3 regions of the Methylobacterium sp. 1A genome follow, and region 1 is predicted to be linked to each of the others. Evidence: predicted binding sites of a transcription regulator. Region 1 holds the regulator's gene; each other region holds the start of a gene.
What was found. Region 1 encodes PhoB, which activates phosphate uptake and scavenging genes when phosphate is short. Its sites were predicted from a motif close to TGTCATNNANCTGTCAT; they were not measured.
Positions count from the first base shown of each region.

Region 2: ACX9MN_RS03160 (CorA family divalent cation transporter) is a predicted target of PhoB. The motif match lies at 3,534-3,550, and genes of this name have one in related genera.
Region 3: ppk2 (polyphosphate kinase 2) is a predicted target of PhoB. The motif match lies at 7,655-7,671, and genes of this name have one in related genera.

Region 1 covers NZ_JBYQVE010000001.1:2,761,792-2,771,285, reverse strand. Annotated here, with positions in the region: gene modA (molybdate ABC transporter substrate-binding protein) at 1-778, opposite strand, end outside; gene ACX9MN_RS13525 (hypothetical protein) at 887-1,027, opposite strand; gene ACX9MN_RS13520 (hypothetical protein) at 1,241-1,384, opposite strand; gene ACX9MN_RS13515 (50S ribosomal protein L11 methyltransferase) at 1,676-2,596, shown strand; gene rmf (ribosome modulation factor) at 2,647-2,835, shown strand; gene ACX9MN_RS13505 (hypothetical protein) at 2,836-3,030, opposite strand; gene ACX9MN_RS13500 (aminopeptidase P family protein) at 3,229-5,067, shown strand; gene ACX9MN_RS13495 (protein-disulfide reductase DsbD family protein) at 5,205-7,361, shown strand; gene phoB (phosphate regulon transcriptional regulator PhoB) at 7,476-8,171, opposite strand; gene phoU (phosphate signaling complex protein PhoU) at 8,294-9,013, opposite strand; gene pstB (phosphate ABC transporter ATP-binding protein PstB) at 9,123-9,494, opposite strand, start outside.
Region 2 covers NZ_JBYQVE010000001.1:646,147-655,640, reverse strand. Annotated here, with positions in the region: gene fae (5,6,7,8-tetrahydromethanopterin hydro-lyase) at 178-690, shown strand; gene ACX9MN_RS03175 (hypothetical protein) at 986-1,276, shown strand; gene groL (chaperonin GroEL) at 1,377-3,017, opposite strand; gene groES (co-chaperone GroES) at 3,089-3,379, opposite strand; gene ACX9MN_RS03160 (CorA family divalent cation transporter) at 3,591-4,577, shown strand; gene ACX9MN_RS03155 (methyl-accepting chemotaxis protein) at 4,786-6,246, shown strand; gene pdeM (ligase-associated DNA damage response endonuclease PdeM) at 6,256-6,969, opposite strand; gene ACX9MN_RS03145 (ligase-associated DNA damage response DEXH box helicase) at 7,011-9,494, opposite strand, start outside.
Region 3 covers NZ_JBYQVE010000002.1:683,423-692,916, reverse strand. Annotated here, with positions in the region: gene ACX9MN_RS23610 (ABC transporter substrate-binding protein) at 1-274, opposite strand, end outside; gene ACX9MN_RS23605 (acyl-CoA dehydrogenase family protein) at 765-1,910, shown strand; gene ACX9MN_RS23600 (LLM class flavin-dependent oxidoreductase) at 1,938-3,032, shown strand; gene ACX9MN_RS23595 (ABC transporter substrate-binding protein) at 3,032-3,970, shown strand; gene ACX9MN_RS23590 (cupin domain-containing protein) at 3,990-4,526, shown strand; gene ACX9MN_RS23585 (LLM class flavin-dependent oxidoreductase) at 4,546-5,898, shown strand; gene ACX9MN_RS23580 (response regulator) at 6,027-6,407, shown strand; gene ACX9MN_RS23575 (hypothetical protein) at 6,423-7,283, opposite strand; gene ACX9MN_RS23570 (hypothetical protein) at 7,341-7,616, opposite strand; gene ppk2 (polyphosphate kinase 2) at 7,771-8,730, shown strand; gene ACX9MN_RS23560 (hypothetical protein) at 8,809-9,057, shown strand.

The sequences.
Region 1 (9,494 bases):
CCTGGCGCTCGAAGGAGCCCCGGGCCTCCGGGCCGCGCAGGTAGCCGAGCAGCGTCCCGGCATCCGGGTTGCGCGACTCCCGGGTCACCGCCGCCGGATAGACGATCGGCGGGTGGCTGTCGGCCGGGAAGGTCGCCACCACGTGGACGCTCGGGTCCGCGGCCGCGTCGGTGGCGTAGACGATGCCGAGCGGCGCCTCGCCCCGGGCGACCAGCAGGAGGGCGGCGCGCACGTTCTCGGCCTGGGCGACCTGCCCCTTCACGGCGTCCCAGGCGCCGAGCTTCTGCAGGGCGGCCTTGCCGTACTTGCCCGCGGGAACGGCGTCGATCGTCGCCATCGCCAGCCGCCCGCCGCCGAGGATTTGCGTCAGCGTGGTGCCGAGGTTCGGCGCCAGGGCCACCTGCGGATCCGCCGCGCTGTCCTTCGGCCCCGGGGCGATCAGCACCAGGGCGTTGCGCAGGAGGTCGATCCGCGAGCCGGCCTTCAGCAGCCCGGCCCGGTCGACGTAATCCATCCACGCGAGGTCGGCCGAGATGAACAGGTCCGCCGGCGCCCCCGCCTCGATCTGCTTCGCGAGGGCGTTCGAGCCGGCGTAGGAGATCCGCGCGGTCTTGCCGGTCGCCTTCGTCCAGGCTGCCGCGGCGTCGTCGAGGGCGTTCTTGAGGCTCGCGGCCGCGAACACGACGACCGGCTCGTCCGCCCGAGCGGCCCTGTCGGTCGGCGCGAGGACCAGCGCCGCGAGCGCGCAGGCGACCAGGATCCGTCGAGTCAGGGGCATCACGCAGATCTCTCCGGTCGCGACCCGCTATATACGGCGGGGAACGACGGGGATCATAGGCGCGCGCGGGCGGACGGCCAAGGCCCGGCCGACCCGGGTGACCGCGCGTCAGCCGAGCTTGGCCTCCGGCCGGTCCTTGGGCTCGGCCTCGGCCCGGTGGAGGCGGCTCAGCAGGACGAGGAGATGGCCCGGGAGCGGCCCGTCCGGTGCGGGACCGCCGAAGATCCGCTCGCGTGGTCGGGCAGGCACGGCCGCACCGTTGACGACCACGGGCCCACGGGGGCCGGAACGCCGGGACTTGGTCACGCTGTACGCACCCTGCTCAATCGTGATTCACGTAAAAAGCCGGCAAAAACGCCGCGCAAGTCGGCCAGTTCCGCAGCTGCCGTACATCATTTGGTTAACGCGCGAACAACCTGCCTCATTCCTGGGCGCCCGCTCGCGCGAATCGGTGTCGCGCCGTCACCAGGTCCGGATGTCGTGCCGCTCGGTTGGGCGCGCCTCCGGCATGCCGTTCATGCCGTTCGCGACCAGCAAGGCCCAGAGCGTGGCGGCGCCCGCGGTCACGGCCGCGAAGGCGACGCTGATGAGGAGAGGCGCGGTCATGGCAGCACGATCGTCTGTCAAAACAGGCGCGCCGCTCCGGGAAGTGCGGCGCGCCCGAGTTGAGGGTCCGGCCTTGGGTAAGCCGAGATTGTTTAAGCACACGCGATGGCTGTGGACACTGGTTTGAGTCGCGCAGAAGATAAGTATTGGCGCTTGTGACCGTCAGGCAACAACGGGCGGGGCCGCCGGTCCGCTCCGCCGCCCCGCCCCGCGGCCCCACCCTTGCCGGGCCCGGATTTTTTCGCGCCAGCCCCTGGGCTGCGGCGCGCCCCGGCGTTACAGCCGGGCACCATGCTCGAAGGCCTGCCGCCCCATCGCCCGTCCCACGTCCTGCGTCTGCTGACCGACGAACGCTCAGCCCGCGCGATGACCGACCTCCTCGGCGAGATGTTCGATCCCACGGAGACCGCGGTGGCGGCCTTCGAGGACGAGGACGGGCGCACGTGGCGGCTTGAGGCCTACTTCGCGGACGCGCCCGACGAGGAGTACGTCCGCGAGCTCATCCGACCGGTCATCGGCGACGCGGCCGACGCGGCGGAGTTCCGCACCATCGCGCAGCAGGACTGGGTGCGCGCGTCGCTGGAGGGCCTGAAGCCGGTCCGGGCCGGCCGGTTCCTCGTCCACGGCTCGCACGACCGCGATCATGTCCGGGGCAACGATCTGGCCATCGAGATCGAGGCCGCCCTCGCCTTCGGGACCGGGCATCACGGAACGACGCTGGGCTGCCTCCGCGCCCTGGTCTCGGAACTCAAGCGCCGGCGCCCGGTCCACGTCCTCGATGTCGGCACGGGAACCGGGATCCTCGCCTTCGCGGCCGCCAAGGCCCTGCGTCAGCCCGTGGTGGCCGGCGACCTCGACGCGGAGGCCGTGCGCACGGCCCGCGAGAACGCCCGCGCCAACGGGCTCGGCCCCTATCTCAAGCTCTACGAGGGGCCCGGGGTCCGCCACCGCCTCGCCGACCGGCCGCGCCATTTCGATCTCGTCTTCGCCAACATCCTGGCTCGGCCGCTCAGGCTCCTCGCCCCGACCCTGGCGCGGGTCGTCGCCACCGAGGGCGTGCTGGTCCTGTCCGGCCTGATCGAGCGCGACGTGCCGGGCGTGCTCTCCGCCTACCGCCTCCAGGGTTTCTCCCTCGTGCGCCGCGGCGTGATCGAGGGGTGGGTCGCCCTGGTCCTGACGCGCGGCGGCGCGGCGCAGCGTCCGCGGCGCTGACCCGCGCGGCATCGCCCCGAACTCCCCGCGCGCCGGCGTGTTGTCCGGCCATGAGCCAGACGCCGCTCCACGATCCGCCCGCTGACCCCATCGCCGAGGGCGCCCGCGCCCGGGCGCAGGGGCGGCCCAAGGATGCCTGCCCCTATCCGGCCGACTCGCCCGCGCGCCGGGCTTGGATCGAGGGCTACGATGGGGCACCCGCGGACCGGGCGCCGGACCTGCCGATCACGAACGGCTGATCAGCGCGCGGTGCGCAGCCGGCCCGGCCGGTCCGGAGCGCCTGCGGTCTCGGCCGGCGACCCCGGTGCGTCCGCCTGCGACACCGGCGCGCCGAGCGCCGCCATCAGCGCGCGCAGGCCGTCGATCCACTCTTCGAGTTCGGCGAGCGAATCGAAGCCGTCGCGGCGGACGACCGTGTCGGGCTCGATCGTCACGACGGCGTCGAAGCGGCCGTCGGGTCTGTCGCTGATCCGGTAGTAAACGCGGCGTGGCATGTCTGAGTAATAAGCGAGAATCCGCGGCGTGATAAGATTGCTAACGATCTTTAAGCACCGCAACCGACCTCTGACCAACCTCTTTCTCATGACAACAGGGTGTTGCGACGCGGGAGCGGCGGGCGCTAGGCTCGCCGCATGACCGAGACCCGTCCGTCCCGACAGCGCCAGCGCTTCCAGAGCTTCGACGACCCGAGCCACCGGAAGGGTGCCGAGCGGATCGAGGCGCTGCGGGCCGCCTTGCGCGAGACCGGGCTCGACGGCTTCGTCGTGCCGCGGGCCGACGAGCACCAGTCGGAATACGTTCCCGCCGACGCCGAGCGGCTGGCCTGGCTCACGGGCTTCACCGGCTCGGCCGGGACGGCCGTCATCCTGATGGACTCCGCGGCGCTGGTCGTCGACGGGCGCTACACCCTGCAGGCGCCCGAGCAGGTCGATACTGGCCTCGTCACGGTGGTGCCGCTCGCCGAATCGACGCCGGAGGCCTGGGTCGGGGCCAACCTGCGGCGGGATCAGGTGCTCGGCTACGATCCCTGGCTGCACACCCCGGACGGTCTGGCGCGCCTGGAGCGGGCCGTGACCCGCGCCGGCGGGACCGTGCGGGCGGTGCCGAACCTCGTCGACGCGGTCTGGGCCGGTCGGCCGCGGCCGCCGGCCGGTCCGGTGGTGGTCCACCCGGACGCGCTGTGCGGCGAGGCGTCCGCCGACAAGCTCGCCCGGATCCGGGCGGCGCTCGCCGAGGGCGGCTGCGATGCCCTGGTGATCTCCGACCCGCACAATCTGGCCTGGGCCTTCAACCTGCGCGGGTCCGACGTCGCCCATACGCCCCTGGCGCTGGGCTACGCCATCCTGCCGCGCGAGGGGCTGGCCCGGCTGTTCCTCGTCTCGCCGAACGTCGATCCGGCCTTGCGGGCCGCACTCGCGCCGATCGCCGAGATCCTGCCGCGGGCGGAGCTGGACGACGGGCTGGCATCCCTGGCGGGCGTGCGCGTCCGCCTCGACGCCGCGACCGGCGCCGTCGCCCTGAAGGAGAAGATCGAGGCCGCCGGCGGCACGGCCGATGTCGGCAAGGACCCGATCACCGGCATGAAGGCGGTCAAGAACGCCGCCGAGATCGCGGGCGCCCGCGCGGCCCATGTCCGGGACGGGGCGAGCGTCGTGCGCTTCCTCGCCTGGCTCGACGGTGCGGCCGTGGCCGGCGGCCTCACCGAGATCGCCGCCGTCGAGGCCCTGGAGGATTTCCGGGCCGCCGGCGGCGACCTGCGCGAGGTCTCGTTCCCCACGATCTCGGGTTCCGGACCGAACGGCGCGATCGTCCACTACCGGGTGAGCCGCGCTACGGACCGGGCGGTCCAGTCGGGCGAGCTGTTCCTGATCGATTCGGGAGCGCAGTACCCGGACGGCACCACCGACATCACCCGGACGGTCGCGGTCGGCGCGCCGAGCCCGGAGATGCGCGACCGGTTCACGCGGGTGCTGAAGGGGCACGTCGCCATCGCCCGGGCGGTGTTCCCGGTCGGCACGACCGGCGCCCAGATCGACGCCTTCGCGCGGGCACCGCTCTGGCAGGCGGGCCTCGACTTCGACCACGGCACCGGTCACGGCGTCGGCGCCTTCCTGTCGGTGCACGAGGGGCCGCAGCGGATCGCCAAGACCGGCACGGTGGCGCTCGAGCCCGGCATGATCCTGTCGAACGAGCCGGGCTACTACGCCCGCGGCGCCTACGGCATCCGGATCGAGAACCTCGTCCTGGTCGAGGCCCGCGCGATCGCGGGCGGGGAGCGCCCGATGCTCGGCTTCGAGACGCTGACGCTCGCTCCCTACGACCGCCGGCTGATCCGGCCGGACCTGCTCGAACCCGGGGAGCGGGCCTGGATCGACGCCTATCATGCGAGGGTCCGTGAGACCCTGGCGCCCGGGCTCGACACCGCGACGCGCGACTGGCTCGAGCGGGCGACGGCGCCGCTCGAGGGGTGAGCCGGCCGCAGGGGATCCCGGACGCGGTCCATGGTAAGACCCGACGCCATGGTAAGACCGGACGCCATGGAAACGCCCGCGCCGAGCCCGACACGCCGCGCGTGAAACCGCGACCGCCCCGCGCGCGAAGGGACAGCATGATCCGCCGCCTCGCCCTCCTGATCCTGGCCCTCGCCGCGAGCCTCTCGGCCGCCGCGGCACAGGGGTTCCGCACGCCCGCGGACCTCGTGCGCGCGAGCCTCGTGGCCGAGCCGGCCGCCGTTGCCGGCGCGCAGCTCTTCACGCTGGCGGTGCGGATGCAGGTCAAGCCCGGCTGGCACGTCTACTGGCGCAACCCGGGCGATTCCGGCCTGCCCCCGGAGGTGACCTGGACCCTGCCGGCCGGCTTCAACGCCGGCGCGATCCGGTGGCCGGCGCCGGAGCGCATCCCGATCGCGACCCTCATGAACTACGGCTACGAGGGCGAGGTCACGCTCCTCGTCCCGGTGACGCCGCCGCCGAGCCTCGACCCGGCCGACCCGGTGCGGATCCAGGCCAAGCTGACTTACCTCGTCTGCGAGACCGAGTGCGTGCCCGGCTCGGCCGATCTCGCCCTGACACTGTCGGTCGGCAAGGCCGAGCCGGACCCGGCCAACGCCGCGCTGTTCGCCCGCGCCCGCGCCGCGCTCCCCGTGCCGGCGCTCTGGCCCCTGAGCCTGTCGAGCCAGGGCGACACCCTGCGCCTCGATTTCGCCGCGGCCGGCCTCAAGCCCGAGGCGGTCCGGAACGCCGCGTACTTCCCCTACGCCGAGACCGCGATCGACAACGCCGCCGCGCAGGTGATGACCGTCGACGAGACCGGCCTGCACCTGACCCTCGCCCGGAGCAGCCCGACCGACCCGGTGCCTGCCGCGCTGCCCGGCGTCCTGACGGTCGAGGAGGTCGACGCCGCCGGGACCCGCCGGCTCGCCTTCGCGTACGGCGACGAGCCGGTCCTCCCGGCCGCCGCGGCGCCGGCCGCGACCGCGCCGCCCGCGACCGCGCCGGCCGCCGCCGACTTCGACGCGCTGACGCTGGCGACCGCCGCGGCCTTCGCCTTCCTCGGCGGCCTGATCCTCAATCTGATGCCCTGCGTCTTCCCGGTCCTGTCGATCAAGGTGCTCGGCCTCGTGCGGCACGCGGGCGAGGGGCCGGCCCGGCTGCGGCTCCACGGCCTCGCCTACACGGCCGGCGTCCTGGCGAGCTTCCTGGCGCTCGCCGCCGCGCTGATCGGCCTGAAGAGCGGCGGGGCCGCGATCGGCTGGGGGTTCCAGCTCCAGTCGCCCGCCATCGTGGCGGGGCTCGCCTACCTGCTGTTCGCGATGGGCCTGAGCCTCTCGGGCGCGGTCCATGTCGGCGGCCGGCTCGCCGGCCTCGGCGACGGCCTCACCCGGCGCGGCGGCCTGAGCGGCTCGTTCTTCACCGGCGTGCTCGCGACCCTGGTGGCGACGCCTTGCACGGCGCCGTTCATGGGCTCGGCGGTGGGCTTCGCGCTGACCCAGAGCGCCGGCGTGGCGCTCGCCGTCTTCGCGAGCCTCGGCCTCGGCCTCGCCCTGCCCTTCCTGCTCCTGACCCTCTGGCCGCCGGCCCTGCGGGCGCTGCCGCGGCCGGGCGCCTGGATGGAGACCCTCAAGCAGGTGCTGGCCTTCCCGGTCTACGCCACCGTGGCGTGGCTGATCTGGGTGCTGGCGCAGCAGGTCGACCCGCGCGGGCTGCTGGCGGCGCTGATCGGCCTCGTCCTCGTGGGCTTCGCCGCCTGGGCCTGGGAGCACGGCCGCGCCGCCCCGCCGCGGGCCGGCCGGGTCGCGCAGGCCGCCGCCGCGCTGGCGCTGATCGCCGTCGGGGCCCTCGCCGTCACCCTGCCCCGGGACCGCGCCGCGCCGGCCGCGCAGGCCGCCGCCGACGGGATCGAGCCGTTCACGCAGGCGCGCCTCGACGCCCTGGTCGACGCGCACCGCCCCGTCTTCGTGGACATGACCGCCGCGTGGTGCATCACCTGCGCGGTCAACGAGGCGACCTCGCTCAACACCAAGGCCGTGCGGGCCGCGATGGCCGAGCGCGGCGTGACCTACATGAAGGGCGACTGGACCAACCAGAACCCCGAGATCACCCGCCTCCTGGAGAAGCACGGGCGCAGCGGCGTCCCGCTCTACCTGCTCTATACCGGGACGGGAGAGTCCCAGGTGCTGCCGCAGATCCTCACCGAGGGGACGGTCCTGGCGGCGCTGGAGGCGGTGCCGGCCGCCTCGGGCCGGAGCGCGGCGCTGGCGCGCTGAGTCCCTGGAGGCCGGGACGCGCGAATCTTCGCGGGCCCGTCCCACCGTCTTCGCTCCGCTCGCGATGACGGCGCGCCGGAGCGAAGTCCTATCCGGACGGCCCGTGAGGCCGCCTCAGGCCTCCAGCGAGAAGGTCTCGTCGAAGGCGTAGCCCGAGCCCCGGACCGTGCGGATCGGGTCGGTCTGGCGCGGGCCGTTCAGCGCCTTGCGCAGCCGCCCGACATGGACGTCGACGGTGCGCTCGTCGATGTAGACGTCGTGGCCCCACACCCCGTCGAGGAGCTGCTCGCGGGAGAAGACCCGGCCCGGCGCCAGCATCAGGAATTCCAGGAGCCGGAACTCCGTGGGGCCCAGATGCAGCTCCTCGCCGCCGCGGCGGACGCGGTGGCCGGTGCGGTCGAGTTCCAGGTCGCCGGCCGCCAGCCGGTCCGAGACGTGGGCGGGCTTGGCCCGGCGCAGGAGCGCGCGGATCCGGGCCAGCAGCTCCGGGACCGAGAACGGCTTGACGATGTAGTCGTCGGCGCCCGTGCCGAGCCCGCGGACGCGGTCGCCCTCCTCGCCCCGGGCGGTGAGCATGATCACCGGCAGGCGCTCGGTCTCCCGGCGCGCCCGGATCCGGCGGCACAGCTCGATCCCCGAGAGGCCGGGCAGCATCCAGTCGAGCAGGACGAGGTCCGGGATCCGCTCCGCGAGGAGCAGCTCGGCGTCGTCGCCGCGCGCCGCCGAATCCACCAGGAAGCCCTCGGCCTCCAGGTTGTAGCGGAGCAGCGTGCTCAGGGCCTCCTCGTCCTCGACGATCAGGACTTGCATGCTCACGTTCGAAGACTCGTTCTGCGGGCGGTCCCCGGATGGTGCAGGAGGCGCCGCCCCGCCTCAACCCGCACGGAGAGTGACCCCGGCCGCGCCCACAGGAAGGCGCCGGGGTCGGCGCCTCACGGCGCCTGCACGCCGTCCACGGTCGCGTAGTTCGACGCGTCGTTCTTCGGCCGGTCACCCGCCAGCGTCTCGCCCGTGGCGAGGTAGTGGATCGTCTCGGCGATGTTGGTGGTGTGGTCGCCGATGCGCTCGACGTTCTTCGCGCAGAACAGGAGATGCGTGCAGAACGAGATGTTGCGCGGATCCTCCATCATGTAGGTCAGGAGCTCGCGGAACAGGGAATTGTACAGGGCGTCGATCTCGCCGTCGCGCTCCCAGACGTCGTGGGCCGCCTGGACGTCGCGGCTCCCGTAGGCGTCGAGCACGTCCTTCAGCTGACCCTCGGCGAGGTCGCTCATGTGGCGCACGCCGAGCACGATCTTCTGGGCCGGCGCCTGGTCGGAGATCGCCACCACGCGCTTGGCGACGTTCTTGGCGAGGTCGCCGATCCGCTCCAGATCGCCGGAGACGCGGATCGCCGAGATGGTCTCGCGCAGGTCGATGGCCAGGGGCTGGCGGCGGGCGATCAGCAGCACGGCGCGCTCCTCGATGTCCCGCTGCAGCGCGTCGAGCCGCTTGTCGGCGAGGATCACCGCCTGGGCGAGCGTGTCGTCCCGACGCACGAGGGCGTCGGTCGCCTCCGCGGTCATCTTCTCGGCGACGCCGCCCATCTCCGAGATCGAGCGACGCAGGTTCTCCAGGTCGGTGTCGTAGGAGGTGACGATATGGCCGGGCATGGCAGATCCTTCGATGGGGTCCCGGGGACGGCCCTCCGGGAGGCTTGCGGGACCCGCCGGGGCGCCGGAGACGCGAGCGGCGGTCCCGGGACCGGAGCGGCCCGGCAGACTAGCCGAAGCGGCCGGTGATGTAGTCCTGCGTGCGGCGTTCCGTCGGGTTCATGAACATCCGGTTGGTCGGACCGAACTCGACGAGCTGCCCCAGATACATGAAGGCGGTGAACTGCGAGATGCGCGCCGCCTGCTGCATGTTGTGGGTGACGATCACGATGGTGAACTCGTCGCGCAGCTGCTCGATCAGCTCCTCGATGCGGCCGGTCGAGATCGGGTCGAGGGCCGAGGTCGGCTCGTCGAACAGGATCACCTCCGGCTTCTGCGCCACCGTCCGGGCGATGCACAGGCGCTGCTGCTGGCCGCCCGACAGGCCGGTCCCGGGCTGCCGGAGCTTGTCCTTCACCTCGTCCCAGAGGGCGGCCTTGCG
Region 2 (9,494 bases), 2.1 Mb from region 1:
CTTGCGCGGGTTGTGAGCCGCAGGGGCCCGCTGTAGGGTCCGCCGCGCTGTCCGGCCCAACCGGCTCGGCCCAACCGGCTCGGCCGGCATGGTCGGGCGCCGATAACAAGGATGGCTTCCCGGCCGCGGCACCGCCCGGCGCGCGGCTCTATTTCGGAATCCAGGGAGAGACACCGAATGGCGAAGATCACCAAGGTTCAGGTCGGCGAAGCGCTCGTCGGCGACGGCAACGAGGTCGCCCACATCGACCTCATCATCGGACCGCGCGGTTCGCCGGCCGAGACGGCTTTCTGCAACGGCCTCGTGAACAACAAGCACGGCTTCACCAGCCTGCTCGCGGTCATCGCGCCGAACCTGCCGTGCAAGCCGAACACTCTGATGTTCAACAAGGTCACCATCAACGACGCCCGTCAGGCCGTCCAGATGTTCGGCCCGGCCCAGCACGGCGTTGCCAAGGCCGTGCAGGACGCGGTGGCCGAGGGCATCATCCCGGCGGACGAGGCCGACGACCTGTACATCCTGGTCGGCGTGTTCATCCACTGGGAGGCGGCCGACGACGCCAAGATCCAGAAGTACAATTACGAGGCCACCAAGCTGTCGATCCAGCGCGCCGTGAACGGCGAGCCGAAGGCCTCGACGGTCACCGAGCAGCGCAACTCGGCGCAGCACCCCTTCGCCGCCAACGCTTAGATCGGGGACGGTCCTGGGCAGAGCGAGCCTCCGCCCGCACCGCGGGGCCTGCTCCAGCGACTGGCTTCGATCTTCCTTGGCCGATAATTAGGCCCCTGAACGGGACGGCGCGAGCCGTCCCGTTTTTTGTTGATCGCCCACCGCCCGGACCGCCGCGCCACATCGCGGCCGGGCGAGGCGCCGACGTACAGGTGACGCGGCGTCGAAGCTCCGCGGTCGCTGGTGGAGAACGGGATCGGCGCGCGCGAAAACTCTATCGTCCCGGCCGCACCGGGCAGAGCCGCGAGGTGAGGTCATGCCTGCATCGGACGAAGTGTCCGCAACCCAGCGCGATGACTGGATTCACGGCGGCCACTTGGTCCTCGCCGCGGATCCCGACACGTCCGACCACGCGGCGATCCATGCCTGGATCCTCGACTTCATGCAGACAGGCGCGGACGATCCCGATCAGGACAGCATCCGATCCCTGATCTACCACAGCCTGAACTTCGATATCCCGTTCCAGGCGACGGAGCACGTCCGGCAATCCTTGATCGCCACCGTGCGGGCGCGCCTCGCGGCCGAAGCGTCGCGTCGCGGCCTCTGACCGACCTGCGCCCCGCGGGCCACCGCGGCAGGCCGGCGCCAAGAGAAAAGGGGCCGCCTCGCGGCGACCCCCTTCCTTCGTCTCAGCGGATGGCTCGGACTTAGAAGTCCATGCCGCCCATGCCGCCGCCCGGCATGGCCGGAGCAGGGCTATCCTTCTTCGGCGCGTCGGCGACCATCGCCTCGGTGGTCACCAGCAGGCCGGCGACCGAGGCCGCGTCCTGCAGGGCGGTGCGCACCACCTTGGCCGGGTCGACGATGCCGGCCTGGATCATGTCGACGTACTCTTCGGTCTGGGCGTTGAAGCCGAAGGTCTCCGAGGAGGTGTTGTCGGTGATCTTGCCGACCACGATCGAGCCTTCCACGCCCGCGTTCTGGGCGATCTGGCGGAGCGGGGCCTCGAGCGCCTTCAGGACGATCTTGATGCCGGCCTGCACGTCCGGGATCTCGGACTTCAGCTCGGCGACCGCCTTCTTGGCGCGCAGCAGCGCGGTGCCGCCGCCCGGGACGATGCCTTCCTCGACCGCCGCGCGGGTGGCGTTGAGGGCGTCGTCGACGCGGTCCTTCTTCTCCTTCACCTCGACCTCGGTCGCGCCGCCGACGCGGATCACCGCGACGCCGCCCGCGAGCTTGGCCAGGCGCTCCTGGAGCTTCTCGCGGTCGTAGTCCGAGGTGGTCTCCTCGATCTGCGCCTTGATCTGCGAGATGCGGCCCTCGATGTCGGACTTCTCGCCGACGCCGTCGATGATCGTGGTGTTCTCCTTCTCGATGCGCACGCGCTTGGCGCGACCGAGCATGGGGAGCGTCACGTTCTCGAGCTTGATGCCGAGGTCCTCGGCGATCATCTGGCCCTTGGTCAGGATCGCGATGTCCTCGAGCATCGCCTTGCGGCGGTCACCGAAGCCCGGCGCCTTGACGGCCGCGACCTTGAGGCCGCCGCGGAGCTTGTTGACGACGAGGGTGGCCAGAGCCTCGCCCTCGATGTCCTCGGCGATGATCAGGAGCGGCTTGCCGGTCTGAACGACGGCCTCGAGCACCGGCAGCATGGCCTGGAGCGACGAGAGCTTCTTCTCGTGGATGAGGATGTAGGGGTCCTCGAGCTCGGCGACCATCTTCTCCGCGTTCGTGATGAAGTACGGAGAGAGGTAGCCGCGGTCGAACTGCATGCCCTCGACGACGTCGAGCTCGGTCTCGGCCGTCTTGGCCTCCTCGACCGTGATCACGCCCTCGTTGCCCACCTTCTGCATGGCGTGGGCGATCATCTCGCCGATCTCCTTGTCGCCGTTGGCGGAGATCGTGCCGACCTGGGCGACCTCGTCGGAGGTCGAGACCTTCTTGGCGCGCGCGATGATGTCCTTCACAGCGGCCTGGGTGGCGAGGTCGATGCCGCGCTTCAGGTCCATCGGGTTGATGCCGGCGGCGACGTACTTGGCGCCCTCGCGGACGATGGCCTGGGCCAGCACGGTCGCGGTGGTGGTGCCGTCACCCGCGATGTCGTTGGTCTTCGAGGCCACTTCGCGCACCATCTGGGCGCCCATGTTCTCGAACTTGTCGGCGAGCTCGATCTCCTTGGCGACCGTCACACCGTCCTTGGTGATGCGCGGGGCGCCGAAGCTCTTCTCGATCACGACGTTGCGGCCCTTCGGGCCGAGCGTCACCTTCACCGCGTCGGCGAGGATGTCGACGCCGCGCAGCATCTTATCGCGGGCGTCGGCGGAGAAACGAACGTCTTTCGCTGCCATTGTGTGCCTCTTAGCTGGTTGTTGAACCCCAAGGCCGGGACGGCCTCAAAGGGCGATGGCGGGTGACCCGATCAGGCGGCGACGACGCCCATGATGTCGGATTCCTTCATGATCAGGAGGTCCTGACCGTCGATCTTGACCTCGGTGCCGGACCACTTGCCGAACAGGACGCGGTCGCCAGCCTTCACGTCGAGCGCGTTGACGCGGCCGGCCTCGTCGCGGGCGCCGGGACCGACGGCGACGACCTCGCCCTCCTGCGGCTTCTCCTTGGCGGTGTCCGGGATGATGATGCCGCCCTTGGTCTTCTCTTCGCCTTCGATGCGACGGACGACCACGCGGTCGTGCAGCGGACGGAACTTCATGAGCTGCCCTCTTGCTTCAGGTCTTGAGTTGGCGTTGATGCGGCCGGCGGGACCGCTCGCAAACTCGACTGTTAGCACTCTGTCTCGGCGAGTGCCAAAGACGGCCGCGAGATAGGCGCGGGCGGGTTCCGAGTCAAGGCTGTCGCACCCCCGCGCGACGGTGCGATGACGCGCCGGCGGCCCCGTTCCCCCTCATGGATAACGCGCTCTCATGTTGAGCCTGCACGGACCCGAAGGCCCGGTGGCGCTGCGACCCGGCGGCCCGATCGCGCGCGACACCGTGTGGCTCGACCTGAACGACCCCACGCCGGAAGAGGCTGCGGCGGTCGAGGCCGCGACCGGCCTGCGGGTGCCGTCGCGGGCGGCGCTCTCGGAGGTCGAGACGTCGAGCCGCCTGCGCCGGGTCAAGGGCGGCCTCTCGCTCTCGACCCCGATGATCACGTTCGAGCAGAGCGCGTCGCAGCTGAAGCCGCTGGGCTTCCTGCTGACCAAGGATCACCTCGTCACGATCCGCTTCCACGACCTGCGCGCCATCGAGGCGTCCGCCAAGCGTATCGCCGACGGCGACGGCAGCACGACGCCGAGCGAGATCTTCCTCGTCGTGCTGGAGGAACTGGTCGACAGCCTCGCCGACGCCCTCGAGGATATGGGCTCCGAGCTCGACACGCTCTCGACCCGCATCTTCGACTTCGACGTCCGCGGTGCCGAGCGGCGGCGCCTGGAGAGCCCGCCGCCCCGGCGCCGCGACCTCGCCCTGCGCCGGATCCTGCGCGGCATCAGCAACCGCGGGAAGGTTCTGGGCAAGATCCGGTCGAGCCTGCTCGGGCTCGAACGGATCATCCCGTTCGTCGCCGCGGCCTGCGACAGCCTCGGCCTGCCGGAGGATGCGCGCTTCGAGACGATCAAGCGGGACATCGAATCCCTCGACGAGTTCGAGACGCGGCTCGCCGAGAACGTGCAGTTCCTGCTCGACGCGGCCCTCGGCCTGATCACCATCGAGCAGAACAACGTCTTCCGCGTCCTCACCGTCGTCTCAGTGGTCGGCGTCCCGCCGACGCTGATCGCGTCGATCTACGGCATGAATTTCAAGCACATGCCCGAGCTGGATTGGGCGCTCGGATATCCCTACGCGCTCGGCCTGATCCTCATCAGCGCGGTCGCGCCGATCGTATACTTTCGCATGCGCGGCTGGTTCTGATATTCGTAAGTATGCTTCGGCCCTGACTGAGTTTATATTTGAATGCAATCTCGACGATGGCGTCGGTCCGGTTACGGACGCACAGAGGGCGCGGCGCTACAAGCATTCGATTTCCGTCAGGCAACTCTTAAACTGGACGAATGCCAGAATAAGGGATTCATTAACGCTGTGAGGCTACACCCCACGCCGGGGGAACGCGAGCCGTACCATGTTCAATCGCACTGTTTTCAATGAAGCCCAGGCCAAGATCGACGCGCTCGACCGCTCGCTGGCGATCATCGAGTTCTCGATGGACGGAACGGTCCTTCACGCGAACGAGAACTTCCTGCGATTGATGAAATACGGCCTCAGCGATGTCCAGAAACGCCATCACCGCATCTTCGTGGACAAGAGCTACGCCGAGTCCGCCGATTACGCGGCGTTCTGGAGCAAGCTGAAGGACGGCCAGTACGTCACGGGCGAGTTCCTGCGCCTCGACAAGGAGGGCGACTCGGTCTGGCTCGAGGCGACGTACAATCCTGTCCTCGACGCGCGCGGCAAGCCGATCAAGGTCGTTAAGTTCGCCGCGGACATCTCGGCGAAGAAGAAGGAGATCAACCGGCTCCTGACGATGATCGACAACGTTCCCGTGGCGGTCATGACGGCCGATCTGAAGGACAACTTCAAGATCGACTACATGAACGCCACGTCGCGCAAGACCCTCGGCACGATCGACCAGCACCTGCCGGTGAAGGTCGACGACATGCTCGGCCGCTCGTTCGACATCTTCCACAAGAACCCCAGCCACCAGCGCACGATGCTGGCCGACGCGAGCCGGCTGCCGCACAGCACCAAGATCAAGGTCGGGCCCGAGACCCTCAACCTACGGGTCACGGCCGTGAACGACGAGAAGGGCCAGTACCTCGGCCCGATGCTGACCTGGGCGGTCGTCACCGCGCAGGTGAACATGGAGACCGACGTCAAGCGGGTCGTCGAGGCCGTCGGCTCCGCCATCCAGGAGATGCAGAGCTCGGCCGTGGGCCTGATGCAGTCGGCCGAATCCGCGCGCCACAAGGCGTCGTCGGTCGCGTCGAACTCCGAGCAGATGAACGGCGCGATCCAAGAGATCTCCGGCCAGGTCGGGCGGGTCTCGGAGCGCGCGCAGCAGATCGCCGCCCAGGCGGGGACCACCGACGCGACCATGCGCCAGCTCGCCGAGAACGCCCGCAAGGTCGACGCGGTGGTGGGCATGATCAAGTCGATCGCCGACCAGACCAACCTGCTCGCCCTGAACGCCACCATCGAGGCGGCCCGCGCGGGCGCCGCCGGGCGCGGCTTCGCCGTGGTGGCCTCCGAGGTGAAGGCGCTCGCCGAGCAGACCGCCAAGGCGACCGGCGAGATCACGCAACAGGTCTCGGCGATCCAGAGCGCGACCGGCGACGCGGTCGGCGCCATCGAGATGATCACGGCCGCGGTGGACGAACTGTCCAAGCTCACCCTGGCGATGGCGAGCGCCGTCGAGGAGCAGGCGGTCTCGACCCACGAGATGGCGGGCAATATCGGCGGCGTCTCCGAGGCCGCCAACGCCACCGGTCAGCTCGCCCAGACGGTCCAGGGCATCGCCGAGAGCCTCGCCGGCCACTCGACGAGCCTGTCGGAGAGCGTGATCCGGTTCATGAAGACGGCCTGATCGGGCGACTCAGTCCCGGGCGAGCTGCGCCCGGCCGATGGCGAAGACCCGCCCGTCCCCGAGGAGATGGGCGGTGAAGCCGTCGGGGAACAGGCTCTCGATCGCCCGGTCGCGGACGTTCAGGCCGCCGGCGTAGGCGCCGAAGGCCGGCATGACGAGGCGGGTGCCGTCCGTGACGAAGCAGCGGCGGCGCACCGCCCGCCCGCGCATCGCCACCTTCCCGCAGGGATGGAGGTGGCCGGCGATCTCGCCGGGCACGGGCTCCGGGCTCGGCTCGTGGCGCAGGACGAGGCCGCCGAGCGTCAGTGCGTCCGCGTAGCGGCCGCCGACGCCCTCGTTCACGGCCGCGTCGTGGTTGCCGGCGATCCAGACCCAGTCCCGGCCCTCCTGCAGGGCCGCCACCAGGGCGCGGTCGCCCGGCTCCATGCGCTCGGGACCGCGGGCGTCGTGGAAGGAATCGCCCAGCGCCACCACCCGGGCCGGATCGTGCCGCACCACCGCCTCGTGCAGGCAGGCGAGCGTCTCCCGGGTGTCGTAGGGCGGCAGGAACTGGCCGGAGCGGGCCGCGTAGGACGAGCCCTTCTCCAGGTGGAGATCGGACACGATCAGCGTCCGGTGCTCCGGCAGCCAGAGGCCGCCGCACAGGTCCAGCACCAGGGTCTCGCCCGCGAGCTGCAGGGTGGGGTGCTTGGGAGTCTTCTCGAGTCTCAGGCCGGCCGCCAAGATCGCATCCTCGGTGTCGTCGGGGGAGGGCGGATCGACGGTCAGGACAGAGCCTCTTGGAGAAGCTCCGCCTCGGCCTCGGCCAGGATCTCGTCGGCGCCCTCGCCGTAGACCCGCTCGCGCCCGATCTCGAGCATCACGGACACGGAGAGCGGCGAGACCCGGTCGAGAGACCTGTGGATGATTCGCCCCTGGATGCGCTCTAGCATCATGCCGAGGCGCCTCACGTCGAGGAGTCCGGTTGCCGCATCCTGCCGCGCGGCCCGCAGCAGCAGGTGGTCGGGCTGGTGCTTGCGCAGCACGTCGTAGATCAGGTCGGTCGAGATCGTGACCTGCCGGCCGGACTTCTTCTGTCCCGGGTGATGGCGCTCGATCAGGCCGGCGATCACCGCGCATTGCCGGAAGGTGCGCTTCATCATCGCGGATTCGTCGAGCCACGCCTCAAGATCGTCGCCCAGCATGTCGACGGCGAAGAGGTCGCCGATGAAGTCCGGATCGATCGCGGCGCGCTCCGAGACGTCGCGGGTCGACCAGATGGCGATGCCGTAATCGTTGGCCGCGAAGCCGAGCGGGCGCAGGCCGGAACGCTCCAGCCGCCGGGTCAGCAGCATGCCGAGCGTCTGGTGGGCGAGGCGGCCCTCGAACGGGAAGGCCGTGAGGTAGTAGCGCTTGCCGCGCGGAAAGGTCTCGACGAGGAGGTCGCGCTCGCCCGGCAGGACCGAGCGGCGGCGCTGCTGCAGCAGGTAGGCGCCGATCTGCTCGGGCAGACGGTCCCACTCGAACGGGTCGGCGATCAGCGCGCGCACCCGGGCGGCCAGGAAGGTCGAGAGCGGGAACTTCGCGCCCGCGTAGGACGGGATCGCCGGGTCGGTGCCAGCCGGCGCGCGGGTGACCAGGCACTCGTCCTCGGCGAGCCCCTCGAAGCGCAGGGTCTCGCCCGCGAACAGGAAGGTGTCGCCCACCGTCAGCGTCTCGGCAAACTCGTCCTCGATCTCGCCGAGCACCCGCCCGGTCTTCGGCAGCACCGTGCCGGGCTTGCCGCGCAGGGTCCGGCCGAGGCGGACCTTCACCCGGGCCGCCTCCACGATGGTGCCGACATTCATCCGGTAGGCCTGGGCGGTGCGGGCGTCGCGCACGCGCCAGAGCCCGTCCGGCCCGCGCAGGATCTTGGCGAAGCGCTCGTAGGCGCGCAGCGCGTAGCCGCCGGTGGCGACGTAGTCGACGACCTGCTCGAACGATTCCCAGGTCAGCCCGGCGTAGGGCGCGGCCGAGACGATCTCGTCGTAGAGGTGGAGCGGATCGAAGGCGTCGGCGCAGGCCATGCCGAGGACGTGCTGGGCGAGGACGTCGAGGGCGCCCTGGCGGGCGTCCGGCGTGTCCTGGGCGGCCTCCTCCACGGCGTCGAGGGCCGCCTGGCACTCCAGCATCTCGAAGCGGTTGCCCGGAACGAGGTAGGCCTTCGAGGGCTCGTCCATCCGGTGGTTGGCCCGGCCGATCCGCTGCATGATCCGGCTCGCCCCCTTCGGCGCGCCGACATTGACCACGAGATCGACGTCGCCCCAGTCGATGCCGAGATCGAGGGTCGCAGTGCAGACGATCGCCCGGAGCTGGCCCGCCGCCATGGCGGCCTCGACCCGGCGGCGCTGCTGGGCATCGAGCGAGCCGTGGTGGATCGCGATCGGCAAGGCGTCGTCGTTGAGCCGCCACAGCTCCTGGAACGTGTACTCGGCCTGGAGGCGGGTGTTCACGAAGACCAGCGTGGTCCGGTGCTCGCGGATGAGGTCGTAGATCGCCGGCATCGAGTGCCACGCGGTGTGGCCGGAGATCGGCAGCGCCCGGCCGAGATCGAGCATGCGCAGGTCCGCCTTCGCGCCGCCGGCGACGGTGACGAGATCGGCCATGGGCGGCGCGACGGACTCCCCGTCCCGTCCGGGAGAGGGTCGGGGTGGGGGAGGAGACGCGTCAGGATCGGCCGCGCCGTCCCCGCGCGCGGCGGGAGGAGGGGGAAGCGGCCCCTGCGGCACCAGGTACTTCCGCAGCTCGTCCGGTTCCCGCACCGTGGCGGAGAGCCCGATCGCCGCGAGGCCGGGGCTCAGCCGGTGCAGCCGCGCCAGTGCCAGGGACAGCAGGTCGCCGCGCTTCGAGGTCACCAGCGCGTGCAGCTCGTCGAGCACCACGCAGCGCAATCCGGAGAAGAATTCCGCCGCCTCGCGATGGGCGATCAGCAGCGCCAGCTGCTCGGGCGTGGTCAGCAGGATGTCCGGCGGCCGGCTGATCTGGCGGGTGCGCTTGTGGGCCGGGGTGTCGCCGGTGCGGGTCTCGACGCGCATTGGCAGCGCCATCTCGGCGATCGGCGCGTCGAGGTTGCGGGCGATGTCGACCGCGAGCGCCTTCAGGGGCGAGACGTAGAGGGTGTGGAGGCCCGCCGCCTTCCGCTGGGGGCCACGCTCGGCGAGGGCCACGAGGCTCGGCAGGAAGCCGGCCAGCGTCTTGCCGGCCCCGGTCGGCGCCACCAGCAGGGCAGA
Region 3 (9,494 bases), on a different contig from region 1:
CCTTGGCGAGCGGCGCGGCCGCCGTGCAGATGGCCGTGGCGTTCCAGGCCAGCTTGACCGTCCGGAGCGGGCCCGCGGGCGCCTCCGCGGCGGCGGGTCGGCAGAGCGGGCCGGGGTCGAACGGCGCCCCCGGTCCGGGTGCCCAGGCGCGGCCGGTGCCCATGCCGAGGCCGAGCGGCAGGGCGGCCGCCGCGGCGCCGACCTGCAGCAGGCGCCGCCGGGAAGGCGATGGATCGGAGGAGGGGCTGCCCGGTCGGGAGGGCGCTTCGGTCATCTCGGGTCTCCGGGCCGCGCGACCGCGCGGCGGGAACGGCGCGCGTCACCGCACCGGTGGCGCGACCGGGCGGATCTGGCGTCCTCGTCTTCGGGAATGATCCGTCGAGGGATCAGGGTGCCGAGTATTCGATCGCTGCGGGACCGAGTCAACGAAAGCGTTTCCTCTATTTTCGCGCGATCGGGTAAGATCATTCACGGATCGGCGCCGTCGCACGGCGCTCAGGCGCCCCGGCTCATCGGCGAGAAGCGTCGCTCGTCTGTCTCTCGATGACGGGATCCCGAACGATGACCGGGAGAACGATCGATTCCTGCCCCCGGGGGGCGGAAACACGTTCTCCTTCGGCGTCCGACGACGCGGCAATATCCTCCTGCCGATCCATGAATATTCGGAACGGCATTCCGTTGACGCGACCAGGGTCTGGGCGGACCATCGCGGCTCCCGGGATGGCGCCGCGCGGCCGCCCGCCGATCACGTCGCCGAACACCCCATGACCGTCGCCGTCCCGCCCCCCGACATCGTCAGCAGCCTCGCCGGACGGCTCGCCGCCCGCGCGGCCGACCACGACCGCGCGGGGACCTTCCCGCACGACTCCCTCGCGGCGCTCCGGGAGGCCGGGCTCCTGGCCGTCACCGTGCCGCGGCGTCTCGGCGGCGGCGGTGCGGGTCTCGCGCGGGCCGCCGCACTGGTGCGCGCGCTCGGCGCCGCCGACCCGGCGACCGCCCTGGTCGTGGCGATGCAGTACCTCCAGCACGGGCTGATCCACCGGCCCGACACCCCGTGGCCGCGCGCGCTCGCCAACGCGGTCGGCGCGGCGGCGGTGGCGCGGGGGGCGCTGATCAACGCCCTGCGGGTCGAGCCCGAACTCGGGACGCCCTCGCGGGGCGGCCTGCCGGCCACGGTGGCCCGCCGCGACGGCGCGGGCTGGCGGATCTCCGGGCACAAGATCTACGCGACCGGGGCGCCGGGGCTCGCCTACGGCCTCGTCTTCGTCCGCACCGACGAGGCGGAGCCCCGCACCGGCACCGTCCTGGTGCCGTTCGACGCGCCGGGCATCCGCATCGCCGAGACCTGGGACCATCTCGGCCTGCGCGCCTCCGGCAGCCACGACGTCCACTTCACGGACGTGCCGATCCCCGGGGACCACGCCGTCGACCTGCGGCCGCCGGGCGGCTGGTCGGGGCCCGATCCCTGGCAGCAGGCCTGGAGCTGCACCCTGCTCGCCGCCCTCTACGACGGCGTGGCCCGGGCGGCGCAGGACTGGTTCACCGGCTTCCTGCGGGCGCGCCGGCCCGGCAGCCTCGGGGCGCCGCTGGCGAGCCTGCCGCGCTTCCACGAGGCGGTCGGCGAGAACGAGCGGCTGCTCGCCGTCAACGCGCGCCTCGTCGCCGGGCTCGCCGCCGAGGTCGATGCGGGACATCCCCCGCCGCCGCGCGAGTCCGGCTTCGTGAAGCTCACCGCCACGGAGAACGCCGTCGCGGCGGTCCAGCGCGCCGCGGAGCTGTCCGGCAACGCCGGCCTGTCCCGGGCGAACCCGCTGGAGCGGCACCTGCGCGACGTCCTGTGCGCGCGCATCCACTGGCCGCAAGGGGACGCCGTCCGCGCCGCCGCCGGCAGGGCCGCCCTCGGCGCCTGAACCCGCCCTCGACCCGGAGATCGCACCATGAGCCTGCTTCCCCCCGATGCCGTCGAGTTCATCGGCTTCGTCGCCCCCCGCCACACCTCCGAGATCCACCCGGCGGCGGGGCCGTCCATCGACCGCGACTACCTGAAGCTCCTGGCGCAGGCGCACGAATGGGGCGGGTTCGACCGGGTGCTGGTGGCCTTCCACGCGACCACGCCGGACGCGCTCCTGCTCGCCGGGCAGGTCGCCGCCGTGACCGAGCGGCTGGGACTGATGATCGCCCACCGCACCGGATTCACGGCGCCCACCGTGGCGGCGCGGCAATTCGCGACCCTCGACCAGCTCACCGGCGGCCGGGTCGCGATCCACGTGATCAGCGGCGGCGACGACCGGGAACTCGCCCAGGACGGCGACCACCTCACCAAGGACGCGCGCTACGCCCGCACCCGGGAGTTCCTCGACATCGTCCGGCAGAGCTGGACCGCCGCGGAGCCGTTCGACTACGCGGGCGATCACTACCGGGTGGAGCGCGGCTTCTCCGAGGTGAAGCCGGTCAACGCGATCCCGGTCTATTTCGGCGGCGCCTCGCCGGCGGCGCTGGCGGTGGCCGGCCGCCACGCCGACACCTACGCCCTCTGGGGCGAGACCCACGCGCAGGTCGCCGAGCTGATCGGCCGGGTGCGGGCGGCGGCCGCGGCCCACGGGCGGGCGCCGCGCTTCAGCCTGTCGGTCCGGCCGATCCTCGCCGAGACCGAGGCGCGGGCCTGGGAGCGCGCCGAGGACATCCTGGCCCGGACCCGGGCCGTCCGGGCCGCCAAGGGCCTCGGCCCGGCGGCGACGCCGCAGAACGAGGGCTCGAGACGACTCCTCGCGGCGGCGGCCGCGGGGCCGCGCCACGACAAGCGCCTGTTCACCGCCATCGCGGCCGAGACCGGCGCGGCGGGCAACTCGACCGCCCTGGTCGGCACCCCCGAGCAGGTCGCCGACGCCCTGCTCGACTATCACGACCTGGGCGTGCGGACCTTCCTGATCCGCGGCTTCGACCCGCTGGAGGACGCGCTCCAGTACGGCCGGGCGCTGCTGCCCGCCGTCCGGGACGCCCTCGGGCGCCGCGGCGCCGCCGAGGCCGCCTGATGCGCGCCGTCATCCTCGCCCTCCTGGCGCTCCTGGCGGTCCGGCCGGCGCACGCGCAGGAGGTGCTGCGGGTCGGCGACCAGCGCGGCAACGCCCGCGCGCTGATGGAGGCGGCCGGCGTGCTCGACGGGCTGCCCTACCGGCTCGACTGGAGCGAGTTCCCGGCGGCCGCGCCCCTGCTCGAGGCGCTGAACGCCGGCGCGATCGACGCGGGCGGCGTCGGCGACGCGCCCTTCACCTTCGCGGCGGCCGCCGGGGTGCCGGTGAAGGCGTTCCTGGCCTTCCGCAACCGGCAGGACGGGCTGGCGATCCTGGTGCTCAAGGAATCGCCCCTCCGCACCGTGGCGGACCTGAAGGGCAAGCGCGTCGCGACGAACCGCGGCTCGATCGGCCATCAAGTGGTCCTGGCGGCGCTGGAGGAGGCGGGCCTGCCCGCCGACAGCGTGACCTTCAGCTTCCTGCCGCCGGCCGACGCCAAGATCGCGCTGGCTTCCAGGGCGGTCGACGCCTGGGCGACCTGGGAGCCCTACACCTCCACGGCGGAGCTCGCCGGCCTCGTCCGGGTGATCCGCGACGGCAACGGCATCACCCCGGGCCTGACCTTCGCGGTGGCGAGCGACGACGCGATCCGGACCAAGCGGGCGCTGCTCGCCGATTTCGGCGCGCGCCTCGCCCGCGCCCGGGCCTGGGCCCTGAAGGATCCGGCGCCCTACGCGTCCGTCTGGTCGAAGCTCATCGGCCTGCCGGAGGCGGTGCCGCTGCGCTGGTTCGGCCGCGCGGCCTACCGGGCCGTCCCGATCGACGCGTCCGTGATCGCCGACGAGCAGCGCAACATCGATCTCTACGTCCGCGCCGGGCTGATCCCGAAGGCCCGCGCGCCGCGGGCCGAGGCGATCCTCGACACGAGCGTCTCGCAAACCGCCGCCGCCGTGCAATGATGGCGCGGGAGGACCCGACATGCACGACCACGGCGACGACCACGGCCACAGCCACGATCATGGCCACGCCCACGATCACGCCCACGATCACGGGGCGTCCGAGCGCTGGAAGCACGACGGCGTTCGGGTGATCCCCGGCGACCGGCTCGACGCCAACACCGCGCAGACGCCCGGCATGTACCGGCAGGCCGCGATCAACGCCGCCCGGGTCGGCGCCCAGAAGATCTGGGCCGGCACGGTGGCGATCCAGCCCGACGCCAAGACCGGCGTGCACCATCACGGCGAACTGGAGAGCGTGATCTACGTGGTCTCGGGCCGCGCCCGGATGCGCTGGGGCGACAGGCTCGAATACGTCGCCGAGGCCGGGCCGGGCGACTTCATCTTCGTGCCGCCCTTCGTGCCGCACCAGGAGATCAACGCCTCGACCGACGAGCCGCTGCACTGCGTGCTGGTGCGCTCCGACAACGAGGCGGTGGTGGTCAACCTGCCCGACGTCGAGGCCGCCGAGGCGCCCGAGACGGTGTACTGGGTCGACCCGATCCACAAGCATCCGTGAGAGACCGGAGACGGCAGCGATGAGCCGGGACCGCCAGCTGCATCTCGGCGCCTTCATGCGCCCAGTCGGCATCCACACCGCGTGGTGGCGCTATCCGGGCGGCTATCCGGACGCGAACTTCAACTTCGAGCACCTGGCGCACTTCGCCCGGCGGCTGGAGGCCGCGAAATTCGACGCGTTCTTCATGGCCGACCACCTCGCGGTGATGAACATGCCGGTGGCGGCGCTCCGCCGCTCGGCCACCGTGACGTCGTACGACCCGCTGACCCTGCTGCCGGCGCTCGCCGTGCTCACCGAGCGGATCGGCCTGATCGCCACCGCGTCGACAACCTACAACGAGCCCTACCACGTCGCCCGCAAGTTCGCCTCGCTCGACCACATCTCGAGGGGGCGGGCCGGCTGGAACCTCGTCACCTCCGGCAACCCGGACGAGGCCCTGAACTTCGGCCGCGACGCGCATCTGGAGCACGCCACCCGCTACGCCCGGGCGCGCGAGTTCTTCGACGTGGTGACCGGCCTGTGGGATTCCTTCGCCGACGACGCCTTCACGATGGATCCGGAGAGCGGCCTGTTCTTCGACCCGGCGAAGATGCGCGTCCTCGACCACCGCGGCGAATTCCTGAAGGTGAAGGGGCCGCTCAACGTCGCCCGGCCGGTGCAGGGCTGGCCGGTGATCGTCCAGGCCGGCGCCTCCGAGGCCGGCAAGCAGATCGCCGCCGAGACCGCCGAGATGGTGTTCGGCGCGGCCTCGACACTGGAGGCGGCGCGGACCTTCTACGCCGACGTGAAGGGGCGGATGCCGGCGGCGGGGCGCGACCCGGACCAGCTCAAGATCCTGCCCGGCTGCTTCATCGTCCTGGGCGAGACGGAGGACGAGGCGCAGGCCAAGAAGGCGCGCCTCGACGACCTCGTCCATCCCGACAGCGGCCTCGCCAACCTCTCGGTCCGGCTCGGCGTCGACGCGACGGGCTTCGACCTCGACGCGCCGCTCCCGGAGCTCCCCGAGAGCAACGCCAGCAAGAGCGGGCAGGCCCAGATCGTCGACTACGCCCGGCGCACCGGCGCGACCGTGCGGGAACTCGCCCGCAAGGTCGGCGGCTACGGCGGCCTGCAGATGGTCGGCACGCCCGCGCAGGTGGCCGACCGGATGGAGGAGTGGCTGGAGACCCGCGCCTGCGACGGCTTCAACGTGATGTTCCCGTTCGTGCCCGAGGGTCTCGACGACGTGGTCGACCGGCTGGTGCCGGAGCTGCAGCGGCGCGGGCTGTTCCGCCGGGACTACGCGGGGACGACGCTGCGCGACCATCTCGGCCTCGCGCGGCCGGCCAACCGCTTCTTCCCGCCCGACGCCCCGGCTCGGCCAGGGGGCTGATCGACCCGCCGCGCGGGCCGGCGCGGTCCCGCGCCGTCGGGGTGCGTGGCGGATCATGCGAACGGCGCGAACCTCCGGTCGTGTCGCGCGGTTATTCTCGGATCGTCGCGCGCCGATGGGAGGGGATCGTGCCCGAGGCTGTTCCGCCCCTGTCCGGGTGCCGCGTCCTCGTCGTCGAGGACGAGTATCTCATCGCGAGCGAGGTCAAGCGCTGGTTGCACAGCGCCGGGGCCGAGGTGATCGGCCCGGTCCCGCGCGCGGATCTCGCCCTGGACCTGATCGCCGAGCAGACGCCCCACGCCGCGGTGCTCGACGTGAATCTGGGCGACGGGAACAGCGTCTATCCGGTCGCCGAGCGTCTCGGCGTCCTCGGCGTGCCGCACCTGTTCGCCACCGGCGACGTGCGGGTCACCGGCGCCCCGGCCGAGGCGAGCCGGCCCATCCTGGAGAAGCCCTTCGTGGCGGCGGAGCTGGTCCGGGCCGTGACCAGGCTCGTCGCGGCCGCCTGAGGCCGCCGCGCCGCCTCAGAGAGGGCCCGGCCCGGGATGCGGGCCCATGCGCCGGCGGTCGTGCTCGATGGCGAAGACGTGGGCGTAGAGGTTCGCGACCCAGCCCCGCCCCTCGACCGTGAGGTCGAGGAACCGGATCGCGTCCCCGATCACGGGCTCGATCTTGCCCCAGAAGAACGACGGGTAGCGCTCCGCGAGGTCGGCCGGGCTGTCGTAGCCGAGTTCCGCGTTGACGCCGATCTCGGCGAATTCGTGGAACAGGGCGTTCAATTTGCGCGGGTAGAGCGGGTCGCCGAGCTGACCGATCAGGTCGGCCGCCCGCAGCAGCCCGGCCTCGGTCCCGGTCTCGCGATGGGAATCGTCCTCGGGGACCGGGAAGCGGGTCAGCTCGATCGCCCGGATGACCCGGGACGCGTCGACGAGATCGTGCGTGCCGAAGCGCTCCTGCACGGCCAGCTTCGAGCGCTCCACGTGGTAGGGTGCCAGCGCCGCGTCAGAGGCGCCCCGGGGCAGGCTGACGGTCGTGCCCTGCGCGTCGATGACGAAGGCCTGCAGCCGGTCTCCGGCGCAGACGCCGCGCACGTAGCCGATGTCGTGGTAGAGGGCGGCCAGGATCATGTGCAGCCAGTCCTCGGGCGTGATGCCCTGCTGCAGGAAGCGGCCGCGGAGGATGTCCTGGGCGACCAGGGTGACGAGGGCCGTGTGGTCGCCGTCATGGTAGAGGGCGTCGCTCCCGACGATCCGCTCGATCGTCAGGCGCGCCGCGGCCTCGATGATCTCGGCGTAGCGCGGCTCCCGGCTGCCGAAGGTCCGCTGGTAGGTCAGGGCCAGGTGCTCGCCGAGGGCGTCGGCGAGCATCTTGGTCGCGTCGAACATGGGATCCTCGCCGTCAGCTGCGTCGGGCGGCGCCGCGCCCGGCCGGGTCGATGGAGATCACGCGGATCGCCCTCCGCGATCGACGAGCCGCTCCTCGAGATAGGCCGCCGCGTCCGCGTAGAGTTCGTAGCGGCGCAGCAGCACCGCCCGCTTCTCGGCCTTCGTCGCCGCGTCGAGCTTGGCGCGGGCCCTGTCGGCGCGGGCGCGCAGCTTCCCGGCGAGCTTCTCGAAGGCGGCATCGATGCGCGCGCCGACCTTCTCGCCCTCGGCGCGCGCCGGATCGGGGTCGTCCTGCCGGCGCTTCGGCCCGGCCCTCTTCGCTTCTCCAGCCATGACGCATCTCCGGTCGCCCCGATCGGTGGCGGAACCGTATGACGGAACGATCACGGGCGCGACATGGGATCGGCCGCCGCGGGCGCGGCGCTTTCTCAGGCGTGTCACGGAACGCTGCTCTAGGTCGGCCCCGCGACGCGCAGGAGAACCGGCGATGCGGCCCGACGACAGCTCTGCCCCGGATGCTACCTTGAATGCCACCTTGAATGCCAACGCGGATGCCACCCTGGAGGCGATCCGGCGTGACCTCGCCGACAGCTACGACGAGGAGCTGGAACTCGGGCTCGAGGAGGATCGCCTCGACCGGCTCGCGGCCGAGCTCGGCGGCGCGCCGCCCGATCATCTCGACCGCAAGGTCTATTTCCGCGCGCTGCTCCGGCTGCAGCACGAGCTGGTCCGGCTCCAGGACTGGGTGCAGGACCGGAAACTGCGCGTGGTCGTGCTGTTCGAGGGCCGCGACTCGGCCGGCAAGGGCGGCGTGATCAAGCGGATCACCCAGCGCCTCAATCCCCGCGTCTGCCGCGTCGCCGCCTTGCCCGCCCCGAGCGAGCGCGAGCGGACGCAATGGTATTTCCAGCGCTACGTCTCCCATCTGCCCGCCGGCGGCGAGATCGTGCTGTTCGACCGCTCCTGGTACAACCGCGCCGGCGTCGAGCGGGTCATGGGCTTCTGCACCGAGGCGGAGGTCGAGGAGTTCTTCCGGTCGGTCCCCGAATTCGAGCGCATGCTGGTGCGCTCCGGCATCGTCCTGGTAAAATACTGGTTCTCGATCACCGATGCCGAGCAGGAATTCCGCTTCCGGATGCGGATCCACGATCCGCTCAAGCAGTGGAAGCTGTCGCCCATGGACGTCGAGTCGCGGCGCCGCTGGGAGGACTACACCCGGGCCAAGGAGGACATGCTGGCGCGGACCCATATCCCCGAGGCGCCCTGGTGGGTGGTCGAGGCGGTCGACAAGCGACGGGCCCGCCTGAACTGTATCAGCCACCTGCTCGAACAGATCCCCTACGGCAGCGTGGAGCACCCGGCGGTCCATCTGCCCGAGCGCCTGCGGCACGCGGACTACGTGCGCGGCCCGGTCCCCACCGCGATGATCGTTCCGGCCGCGTTCTGATCGCGGCGCGGAGACGGCGCGGGAGTCGTGATCCTGTCGCGGTGGCGCGGCTATAGCGCCGCCATGGCGAAGCGCCCCATGACTCTCGACCTGTTCACGACCCTGGATATCGTCGATGACGACGTCTCGGCCGTCGTCGACGCCTATCTGGCCGATCCCACGCCCGGTTCGGTGGCGTTCGGGGACGGCTTCCGCATCGACCCCGCGGCCGCGGTGGCCTCGCATCCCTTCGCCCGGACGCTGATCGATCAGCCCTGGGCCGATGCCGGGCTGCGCCGGGCCGCCATCCGCGCCGCCATCCTGCTGGCGGAGCCGGAGCGGGTCTGACCGGATCGGCCGCCTGTCGCGCGACGGTCGCGCGATATTCGTGGGGCTGGCATGCCGCTTTCATCGCGCTGGCATACCGCTGTCATGCGGCCGTCATGGGCGGGATGGCAGGTCGCCGCCACGGCGAACCTCCCGACCCTATGCCGCCACTCCGCCCGCCCGGTCCTGCCGTGGCGGGCTTTTGTATGCCCGCGGCTCGGCCATCACGACGACGCGCGTCGGATCCTACGCCTAAAACGGTAGGTGTGCCGGCCTCCGACCACACGACGCCCGGTTGTAATCTGAGGCGGAGACGGCGCGGATGAACGGCGCGCCTTCACGGTGAACGATCGGTTTACCCAAACCGCACAATTGCGCCGACCGCCCCGATCCGGGCGCGATCGGCGGGCGTTCTACGGGCAGGTCCACCGGAGACGTTCTGACATGCTGATCCTCAA